Regions from separate parts of the Streptomyces sp. NPDC019531 genome, predicted to be linked through region 3. Evidence: riboswitches for the same ligand, from Rfam matches in the RefSeq annotation. Region 3 holds a riboswitch; each other region holds the start of a gene.
The links. Region 3 has a riboswitch for cyclic di-AMP ahead of ACI2L1_RS26310 (transglycosylase family protein). Riboswitches for the same ligand answer to the same signal wherever they lie in the genome.

Region 1 (3,259 bases), on a different contig from region 3:
CGGTCCGCTTGCCGTGCGAGACCTTGGTCACGACACCCGCGAAGAGCTGGCTGACGTACATCTGGCCGTCGTCGTTGAAGGCGAGGCCGGTGATCGAGCCGAAGCCGGACTTCCAGCCGAGGATCCTGCCGGTCCACGGATCGACCTTCCACACGCGCGCGGTGGGCCTCGCCGCCTCGCCGTTCAGTTCGCCGACGTAGAGCTTGCCGTCGGGGCCGAGCGCCAGGGACGTCGGCACGGACTGGTTCCCGTCGTGGTCCGGGAAGACCGTGAAGGGCCGCGCCTTGGCGTGCGGCGAAACGACGACCAGGTCGTTCCCGGCAGCATCCGCGACGATCTTCCGTCCGTCGGGGAGCGCGAGGACGGCGTACGGGTTGGACTCCACGGACGCCTTGTGCGGGTTGTACTTCAGCTCTACGGCGGTGATGTCCGCGGCGATCCTCGCCTTGCCGTGCCCGACGTGCAGCAGCTTGCCGAGAGTGTTCCAGGGCGGCTTCGTCGGCACCCCGGCTTCCGGCGGGGCGTAGGTCTCGACGCTCCAGAGCTCGCCGTGGAACGCGGAGACGCCGTCCACGCCGGTCGCGAAACCGCCGTCGGGGGCGGCGCCCGACGGGAGCCCCTGCACCACCCTGCGGTGCTTCCACGCGCCCCCGTCCCAGTAGATCTTGGTGACCGCGGAGCTGAGCCCAATGCAGGTCTCGCCCTCGGGGCCCTCACCGACGCACTTCCCGCCGCCCCGGCCCGCCTCGCCGACGTACACGTGCCCGTCGGCGTAGGAGAGCTGGCGCGGGTTGTCGAGACCCTTGGCGATCACACGGACCACCGGCTCGCCTCCACCGTGCCGCGCCGTCGCCGCAGCGGGGGCGATGCCCGCGGTGGCGGCGAGCGCGACCGACGTGGCGACGACGAGTCCTGCGCGCATCCTCATGGCCGTACCCCTCCAACCGGGCCGCGGCACCCCACCGCGGCTGGCTGGAAGCTAGACCCATGAAGCGGGCGGACGTCGCCACTCCGGTGAAAATACGCCCAAGTCATGGCAGATCACTCCGGATTGGCCACGCGGAGCGACGTTTGGGACCAAGGTCACGAAAATGTATCGGGCATATCGAACATCAACCTTCACACGGGCCACACCCGTTGGTTACGGTTCCGAGCAGGCCGTACGACCCCCACCGGCGAACGTCGCCGGGCCGCACGGCCTCCGCCGAGTCCGCAGCGCCGCCGCGCGCCCGGAGCCGGGGACCCACCGAACTTGGGGTGAATCGGCCGACTCCCGCGCACGGGAGCGCCGTAGGGCAACCCTTCCGAACCACCCGCCCGAACCCGACAGCTAACCCGGTAGGCGGAGCACTGGAAGGAGTCGCCTCCCTTGGCGTCGCACCGCAAGTCGCGTCCCGCTGGTACGCGCGTAGCAGGCATACGGACCCCGGCCCTCGCGACGGCCGCCCTCACCTCCGTGGCCCTGCTGTCCCAGACGGCCAACGCCGCGCCGGCCGATGACAAGCCGAGTCTCGAAGAGGTCGAGAAGAAGGTCGACGACCTCTACCGCCAGGCCGAGTCGGCGACCGACAACTACAACGCGGCCAAGGAGAAGACGACCAAGCAGCGCAAGCAGGTCGACACGCTCCTCGACGACGTCGCCCAGCGCACCCAGAAGCTCAACGAGGCGCGGGAGGAGCTCGGTGCCTTCGCCGCCGCCCAGTACCGCACCGGCGCCGCCGCGCCCGACACCGCGACCTTCCTGCTCTCCGACACCCCGCAGGACTACTTCGACCAGACGCAGCTGATGGGTCGTTTGACGAGCCGCCAGAAGGGCGCGGTCGACGACTACGTCTCCGAGCAGTCCGCGACGATGAAGAAGCGTCAGGAGGCCTCCCAGAGCCTTCAGACGCTCACCGAGACGCAGAGCGACCTCAAGACCGCCAAGGCGACCGTCCAGAAGAAGCTCGCCGACGCGCGCGACCTGCTGTCGGAGCTGACGGCCCAGGAGAAGGCTCGTCTCGCGGCGATCGAGAAGGAGAAGCAGGAGGCGGCGGCCCGCAAGGCCGCGGAGCTGGCGCAGCAGCAGGCGGCCGCGGAGAAGGCCGCCCAGGAGGCGGCTCAGCAGGAGAGCTCGTCGAGTTCGAGTTCGAGTTCGTCCACGACGACCGACTCCTCGTACGCCACCAAGGCCGCCAAGGCGCTCGCCTTCGCCCGCGCGCAGATCGGCAAACCGTACGTCTGGGGCGCCACCGGTCCCGACTCCTACGACTGCTCGGGCCTCACCCAGGCCGCCTGGAAGGCCGCCGGCGTCTCCCTCCCCCGCGTCACCTACGACCAGGTCAACGCGGGCACCACGGTCTCGCTCGCCGATGCCCAGCCGGGTGACCTGGTCTTCTTCTACGACGACATCAGCCACGTCGGCCTCTACATAGGCAACGGCATGATGATCCACGCCCCGAAGCCGGGCGCGTACGTCCGCGAGGAGTCGATCTACTACGACGGCGAGTCGGCGATCCACAGCGTGGTGCGGCCGGCCTGAGGCGCCGCCCATAGGGCGGGCCTCGCGAGGCGCAACCATTGCGCGGCTCGCCGGCCACCGCGTCCCTCGCGACGCACCCGGAGACGCGCACGCCTCCCCGGGTGCGGGAGGGGTCAGACGCGCCGCACGCGCGCATGGAGGGGTCGGAAGCCGCACGCGCGCGCGTGGCCCGCTCCCTCGCCCGCGCGATTTCCGCACGCGCGCGTGCGCGCCCCGCCCGCGCGGCACACCGAGCTTCCTAGCATCGGCCCCATGTCCGGTACCTCCCCGCACTCCCCCCTGCGCGTCTGGTGGACGCAGCGCCCGCCCGCGGCCGGGGCCGCCGTGATAGCGACCGGCATCATGTCGGTCGGGTTGCATCTGACCGGCTACGAGACGCTGTCCCGGTTCGCCCTGGTGATCGGCTGCGCGGCCTGGCTGGGGCTGGCGGCCGACTTCGCCGTACGGCTGCTGAGGGAGCGCGCGCGCTGGGTCGCGGATGCCGAGACAGCGGGCGCGTTGACGGCCGTGGCGGCGACCACGGTCCTGGGCACCCGTTTCTCCGCGCTCGGTTGGCAGACCCTCGCCGAGGCGCTGCTGGCGCCTGCCGCGGTGCTGTGGCCGGTGCTGATCGTGATCGTCGTGGGCCGCTGGAAGCGGCGGATGCCCGGCGCGGTGTTCCTCGGCTGTGTGGCCACCCAGGGCCTCGCGGTCCTCGGCGCCACGCTCGCCGCGGCCGAGTCGGCGACCTGGCTCGCG
Region 2 (3,259 bases), on a different contig from region 3:
TTCGGTATCTGGGTCGAGCCGGAGATGGTCAATCCGGACAGCGAGCTGTACCGCGCCCACCCGGACTGGGTGCAGTACCAAGCGGGACGAAAGCGGACGGAGTTCCGCAATCAGCTCGTACTGAACCTCGCGCGCGAGGATGTCCAGGAGTATCTGTGGGAGCAGCTCGACGTACTGCTCTCCTCGGCCCCGATCGACTATGTGAAGTGGGACTTCAACCGCTGCTTCACGGACGCGGGCTGGCCCGGCGACGCCTATCCGCAGCGCCTGTGGGTTGACCATGTACGCGGCTTTTATGCACTGTTGGACCGTTTGCGGGCGGCTCACCCGGGCGTCGCCTTCGAGTCCTGCTCGGGTGGCGGCGGCCGGATCGACCTCGGGGTGCTCAGTCGCACCGACCAGGTGTGGACCTCCGACAACACCGATCCGCTCGACCGCCTCGCCATCCAGCACGGCTTCAGCCAGATCCACCCCGCGCGCGTGATGGCCGCCTGGGTCACCGACAGTCCCAACACCCAGCTCAACGACCGGGTGAGCTCCTTGCGGTTCCGCTTCGTGAGCGCGATGGCCGGGGTGCTCGGGGTCGGCGGGGACCTCGCTGAGTGGACCGAGGAGGAGCTCGCCGAAGCCCGCGAGTGGGTGGACCTCTACAAGGAGATCCGTCCGCTGGTGCAGCGTGGCGACCTCTACCGGCTGCGGCCTCCGCGGGGCGGACTCAGTGCGGTGCAGTACGTCCTGGGGGAGGAGGCCGTCGTTCTCGCCTGGCTCCAGGCGCAGCACTACGGCGAGCCCGTGCCGGCGGTGCGGCTGCGCGGACTCGACCCGACGGCGTCGTACGAATGCCTCGAAACGGGAGAAGTTCACCGAGGGGCCGTATTGCTGCATCACGGACTTCGCACCGGTTTGCGCGGCGACTTGGATGCGACGGTTCTCCGGCTGCGTCGCATCTAGGGCTTCTGTCCGAATTGTTGGCTTCTTTCCAACTCCTGCCGGGATAGGGGTTCCTGTGAATTCATGACGTGAGGAGCGTCATATCCGTAACGGTGTGTCGCCCGTCATGTTCACGTAATTCGCGGGGTTTTCAAGGGGATTTGGGTTCGGTGGCGGGCGTCCGATTCACGCAGGGTGACCGTTAATTCTCATAAGGGATCAACAGGAACGCATTCACAGGGAACCTCTCACTTGTCCCTTTGTGTCTTGCTCGTTTACGTTCGCCACCGATCCGGACGGACGCCCAATCCTGCCGCCGCCCGGATTCCGCACACACTCACCCGTGCACGGCAGGAGCGGGGGACCCACAGGTAGTAACGCCTGTTCCGGTCTCCGGAACGGCTTGGGGTAAAGCCGCGTTTCGGCGCGGCCGGGCATCTCCAGCCCGCACCCGACAGCTCACCTCGCAGGCGCCGGAGAGGAATTCGCCATGCCCGCCAAGGGTAAGCACCGCCGCCCGAAGCCCAAGCGCTTCACCCGCTCGATCGCCATCGCCGGTACCGGGGGTGCCGCGCTCGCCCTTCCGCTCATGGGGGCAACCGGCGCTCACGCGGCGACCTCGCAGTCCGTGTCGGAAAAGGCCGTTCAGGCGCTTCCGGTCACGCAGAAAGTCGCCGAGAAGTCGACTGCGAAGAAGGACGCCAAGAAGACCTCGGCCGTGCGCACCTATTCGGTGCGGGCCGGTGACTATCTCTCGAAGATCGCCGATGAGCAGAACGTCAGCGGTGGCTGGAAAAAGCTCTACGCCGACAACCGCGAGGCCATTGGTGACGACCCGTCGCTGATACATCCCGGCCTGAAGCTCTCGATCGGCAAGAAGGCCACCACGAGCACGGCGAAGACCAAGTCCTCCTCCTCGTCGTCCTCGTCGAAGGCCGAGAAGGCAAAGTCGAAGTCCTCCTCCAACTCGACGGCCGCCACGCAGAGCTCCAGCAGCTCCAGTGGCTACACGCTCCCGGTCAGCGGTGCCACCATCGGCACCGGCTACCGCGTCGCGGGCAGCATGTGGTCCAGCGGCTACCACACGGGCGTCGACTTCGTCGTTCCGACGGGGACCTCGCTCAAGGCCGTGGCCGCGGGCACGGTCGTCTCCGCGGGCTGGGGCGGCGCCTACGGCAACCAGGTCGTCATCAAGCTCAACGACGGCTACTACGCGCAGTACGCCCACCTCTCCCAGCTCTCCGTCTCGGCCGGCCAGACCGTGACCGAGGGCCAGCAGATCGGGCTCTCCGGCGCGACCGGCAATGTGACCGGTCCGCACCTGCACTTCGAGATCCGCACCACGCCGGACTACGGCTCGGACGTGGACCCGGTCTCCTACCTCCGCTCGAAGGGCGTCGCCGTCGGCTGACGACACCCCCTGCGCCACCGAAGGCCGGACCCCGATCCCCGGGTCCGGCCTTCGGTGTGTCCGCGCGACTTCCGGGTGTGGCTGTCGCAGCGTCAACAGTCCTGGTGAGAAAGCTATTCCTGGTTTGGTGAACACTTTAGGAGTGGCTTATCTCACCGCCCGTCAAGTCTTTCCTACGGTCGCGTAGGTCACATTCGAAGGTGAATCATGAACTGCTGTGGCAGACGATTCGAAGAATGACAGCAGATCAGTGATCGGGTCGTACGTGGCGGTGGGGGACAGCTTCACCGAGGGCGTCGGCGACCCCGGCCCCGACGGGGCGTTCGTCGGATGGGCCGACCGGTTCGCGGTACTTCTCGCGGACCGGCGGCCCGAGGGCGACTTCAGGTACAGCAATCTCGCCGTGCGCGGGAAGCTGCTCGACCAGATCGTCGAGGACCAGCTTCCGCAGGCCGTCGAACTGGCACCGGACCTGGTGTCGTTCTGCGCCGGCGGCAACGACATCATCCGGCCCGGCACCGACCCCGACGAGGTCGCCGAGCGCTTCGAGCGGGCGATCGCCAGGCTCACCGAGGCGTGCGGCACCGTCATGGTGACGACCGGCTGCGACACCCGCGGGGTGCCCGTGCTCAAGCACCTGCGCGGCAAGATCGCCACCTACAACGGGCATGTGAGGGCCGTCGCCGACCGGTACGGGTGCCCGGTGCTCGACCTGTGGTCCCTGAAGACCGTCCAGGACCGGCGGGCCTGGGACGGCGACCGGCTGCATCTGTCTCCGGAGGGCCACACGCGTGTGGCGCTTCGAGCGGGGCAGGTACTGGGCCTTGAGGTACCCGCGGATCCGGATCAGCCGTGGCCGCCGTTGCCGCCGCGCGGGCCGCTGGATGTGCGGCGTGACGACGTGCACTGGGCACGCGA
Region 3 (3,259 bases):
TCACCTTGACCAGCAGGGCGTTGGCGGAGCCCTCCTCGATGCCGCGGGCCAGGCGCTCCGGGTTGGTGACGAAGAGGTCGTCGCCGACGATCTGGACCTTGTCGCCCAGCTTCTCGGTGATGACGTTCCAGCCGGCCCAGTCGTCCTCGTACAGCGGGTCCTCGATGGAGACGAGCGGGTAGGCCGCCACGAGCTCCTCGTAGTACTCGGTCATCTCGGCGGCCGAGCGGGACTTGCCCTCGAACTCGTACTTGCCGTCCTTGTAGAACTCGGACGCGGCGACGTCGAGCGCGAGCGCGATCTGCTCACCGGGGACGTAGCCGGCCTGCTTGATGGCCTCGACGATGAGGTCGAGCGCGGCGCGGTTGGACTCCAGGTTCGGGGCGAAGCCGCCCTCGTCGCCGAGTCCCGTGGACAGGCCCTTGGTCTTCAGCACCTTCTTGAGGGTGTGGTAGACCTCGGCGCCCCAGCGCAGCGCCTCGGAGAAGGACTCCGCGCCGATCGGGGCGATCATGAACTCCTGGATGTCCACGTTGGAGTCGGCGTGCGAGCCGCCGTTCAGGATGTTCATCATCGGCACCGGCAGCAGGTGCGCGTTCGGGCCGCCCAGGTAGCGGAAGAGCGGGAGGTCGCTGGCCTCGGAGGCGGCGTGGGCGACGGCGAGGGAGACACCGAGGATGGCGTTGGCGCCGAGCGCGCCCTTGTTGTCGGTGGCGTCCAGGTCGAACATGGCCTGGTCGATCAGGCGCTGCTCAGTGGCGTCGTAGCCGACCAGCTCCGGGCCGATCTGGTCCATGACGGCGAGGACGGCCTTCTCGACACCCTTGCCCAGGTAGCGGTTGGGGTCGCCGTCACGGAGCTCGATGGCCTCGAAGGCGCCCGTGGAGGCTCCGGACGGGACGGCGGCACGACCGGTGCTGCCGTCGTCGAGGCCGACCTCGACCTCGACCGTGGGGTTGCCTCGGGAGTCCAGGATTTCCCGGGCTACGACGACGTCGATGGACGGCACGAGCATCTCCTTCTTGGGATGTGACACGGTCCGCCGGGACCGCGGTGTGTTCTGCGAGACGAGCCTAACCGGCTCCGGGGTATCGGCCACCGTGCCGACCGGCCCGTGGACAGAACCGAGAGTAAATTGTTTCTGAACTGAACAAAGAGCGTCGCTCAAGCGCGCACAAAAAAGCCCCGCCCCGGTGCGTACGGGGGAACACGCACCGGAGCGGGGAGCCCGTGGGGACGGGGGGACCCTCACGAGGCCTTCATCATGAAGGACACGGTTGTGAGGGCGCTGTGGTTCAGCTACGAGCACCCTTTGTTACTTCAGGTGCAGCTGCTGGCCCGGGAAGATGAAGTCGGCGTCGTCGATGATGTCCTTGTTCAGCTTGAACAGCTTCTGCCAGCCGCCCTTGACCTTGTGCTTCTCGGCGATCGAGCTGAGGGTGTCACCCTTGACGACCTTGTACTCGCCGTCGCCCTTCTTGACCTTCTTGCCGGTCGGCGTGGTGACGGTCTTCTTGGCGGTCTGACGCTCGGTCGAACGCGAGGCGCTCTGCTCCTCGGTCGAACGGCTGCTCGTGTTCGAGGAGCTGGAGTTCGAGCCGGAGGAGGACGAGCTGCCGCCGCTGTAGGTGGCGCTGGACAGGCCCGTGCCGCAGACCGGCCAGGCGCCCTTGCCCTGGGAGGCGAGGACCTTCTCGGCGACGGCTATCTGCTGGGCCTTGGAGGCCTGGTTGGCCTGCGCGGCGTACTGCGTACCGCCGTAGGCGGCCCAGGTGGAGGCGGAGAACTGCAGACCGCCGTAGTAGCCGTTGCCGGTGTTGATGGACCAGTTGCCGCCGGACTCGCACTGGGCGACGGTGTCCCACTCGGAGGCGGTGGCGGCGGAGGCGCTGCCGGTCGCCATCAGCGGGGCGGCGATGGCGACACCGGTGACGCCGGCGATGGCGGCGGCGCGGGTGGCCTTGGACGGACGACGGTGCTTGCCCTTGCCGGAAAACAGCATGGTGGATCCCCTCACCGACGCCTGCGAGGTGAGCTGTCGGGTTCGGGCCGGTTGAGTTGCCCGGCCGCGCACCTCCCGGTGCGCGACTTAACCCCAAGCCGGTCCAGCGTGAACTGCTGGGCCCGGCACTTACCTTGGGTCCCCCGCTCCTGCCTACGGCGCTTGACGCGACGACTGTTCCCGTACGGCCGCTGGCAGGATTCGGCGTTGCGACAGACGGGGCTCGGGTTGCCGAGCGGTGATGACCGTAGACATGCGCTCGGCGGAATTTCAAAGACGATCAGGGCTTCTGAGACTCATCCCACACTTTCACCAAACTGGACATTAGGTGCGAAGTGTGACGTGAACTGCCGCTGTTTTTCAGGTCTTTTCGACCCTATTCAGCCCCTGTGTCGAGCGTCTGACCGGCGACGATGTTGCTCGGGTCGGTCCCGATGACGTCCTTGTTCTCGGCATAGAGGGCGCGCCATCCGCCGTCGAGGCCAAGGGAGTCGGCGATGGAGACGAGGGAGTCCCCCTCCCGGACGGTGTAGGTGGCGGCGGCGTGACGGCCGGTCGAGGAGGCCGCGCTCTTCGTCACGCTCTCCTCCGCGCCTTCGTCCGCGCTGCCGCCACGATGCTTGCCGGAGCCGAGGGCGCCGACGTCGACGAGGGCCGAAGAGCCACCCTCCCGCCACGACTTGTCCGCTTCGCCCTCTTCTGGGGTCACCACGGGCGAGCCGTCGGAGGACTGCGAGCCTTCCGTGGCAGAGCTCCCGGAGCCCGAAGAGTTGGATTTGTCCGACTTGGCGGAGTTGTCGCCTCCGGTCGACGGTGTGGCCGACGGCGAAGGCGTCTCGGACGAACCGTCCAGCGAGCCGAGCAGACCGGAAGAGTCCTCGGAGCCCGAAGAGTTCGAGGAATCGGATGAGCCGGACGATCCGGAGGAATCAGACGATTGCGACGAGCCGGACGTCGAGGGCGAGGGAGTCCCGCTCCCCACGCCCGTGTCGACGCGGGCCGAACTCGAGTCCTTGCTGAGGCCGGAGAGCAGACCGCAGGTCGGCCACGCGGCGATGCCCTGGTCCGCGAGGAGCTTCTCGGCCACGGCTATCTGCTGGTTGCGGCTGGCCTGGTCCGCGGTCTCGGCGTATTCGAGGCCGCCGTACCTCTCCCAGTTCTCCTGGGACATCTGGAGGCCGCCGTAGTAGCCGTTGCCGTCGTTCGCACTCCAGGAGCCGCCGCTCTCGCACTCCGCGACCCGGTCCCAGGTGGTGC

Region 1: linked by a shared signal. The riboswitch ahead of ACI2L1_RS15420 (NlpC/P60 family protein) and the one ahead of ACI2L1_RS26310 (transglycosylase family protein) in region 3 are both predicted to bind cyclic di-AMP.
Region 2: linked by a shared signal. The riboswitch ahead of ACI2L1_RS16165 (peptidoglycan DD-metalloendopeptidase family protein) and the one ahead of ACI2L1_RS26310 (transglycosylase family protein) in region 3 are both predicted to bind cyclic di-AMP.

The regions. Positions count from the first base shown of each region.
Region 1 covers NZ_JBJDQL010000010.1:155,915-159,173, reverse strand. The annotation lists gene ACI2L1_RS15425 (ScyD/ScyE family protein) at 1-928, opposite strand, end outside; cyclic di-AMP (ydaO/yuaA leader) riboswitch at 1,193-1,362, shown strand; gene ACI2L1_RS15420 (NlpC/P60 family protein) at 1,370-2,521, shown strand; gene ACI2L1_RS15415 (tellurite resistance/C4-dicarboxylate transporter family protein) at 2,774-3,259, shown strand, end outside.
Region 2 covers NZ_JBJDQL010000011.1:90,873-94,131, reverse strand. The annotation lists gene ACI2L1_RS16170 (alpha-galactosidase) at 1-951, shown strand, start outside; cyclic di-AMP (ydaO/yuaA leader) riboswitch at 1,255-1,416, shown strand; gene ACI2L1_RS16165 (peptidoglycan DD-metalloendopeptidase family protein) at 1,421-2,341, shown strand; gene ACI2L1_RS16160 (SGNH/GDSL hydrolase family protein) at 2,592-3,259, shown strand, end outside.
Region 3 covers NZ_JBJDQL010000025.1:34,019-37,277, reverse strand. The annotation lists gene eno (phosphopyruvate hydratase) at 1-1,015, opposite strand, end outside; gene ACI2L1_RS26310 (transglycosylase family protein) at 1,316-2,002, opposite strand; cyclic di-AMP (ydaO/yuaA leader) riboswitch at 2,006-2,173, opposite strand; gene ACI2L1_RS26305 (transglycosylase family protein) at 2,379-3,259, opposite strand, start outside.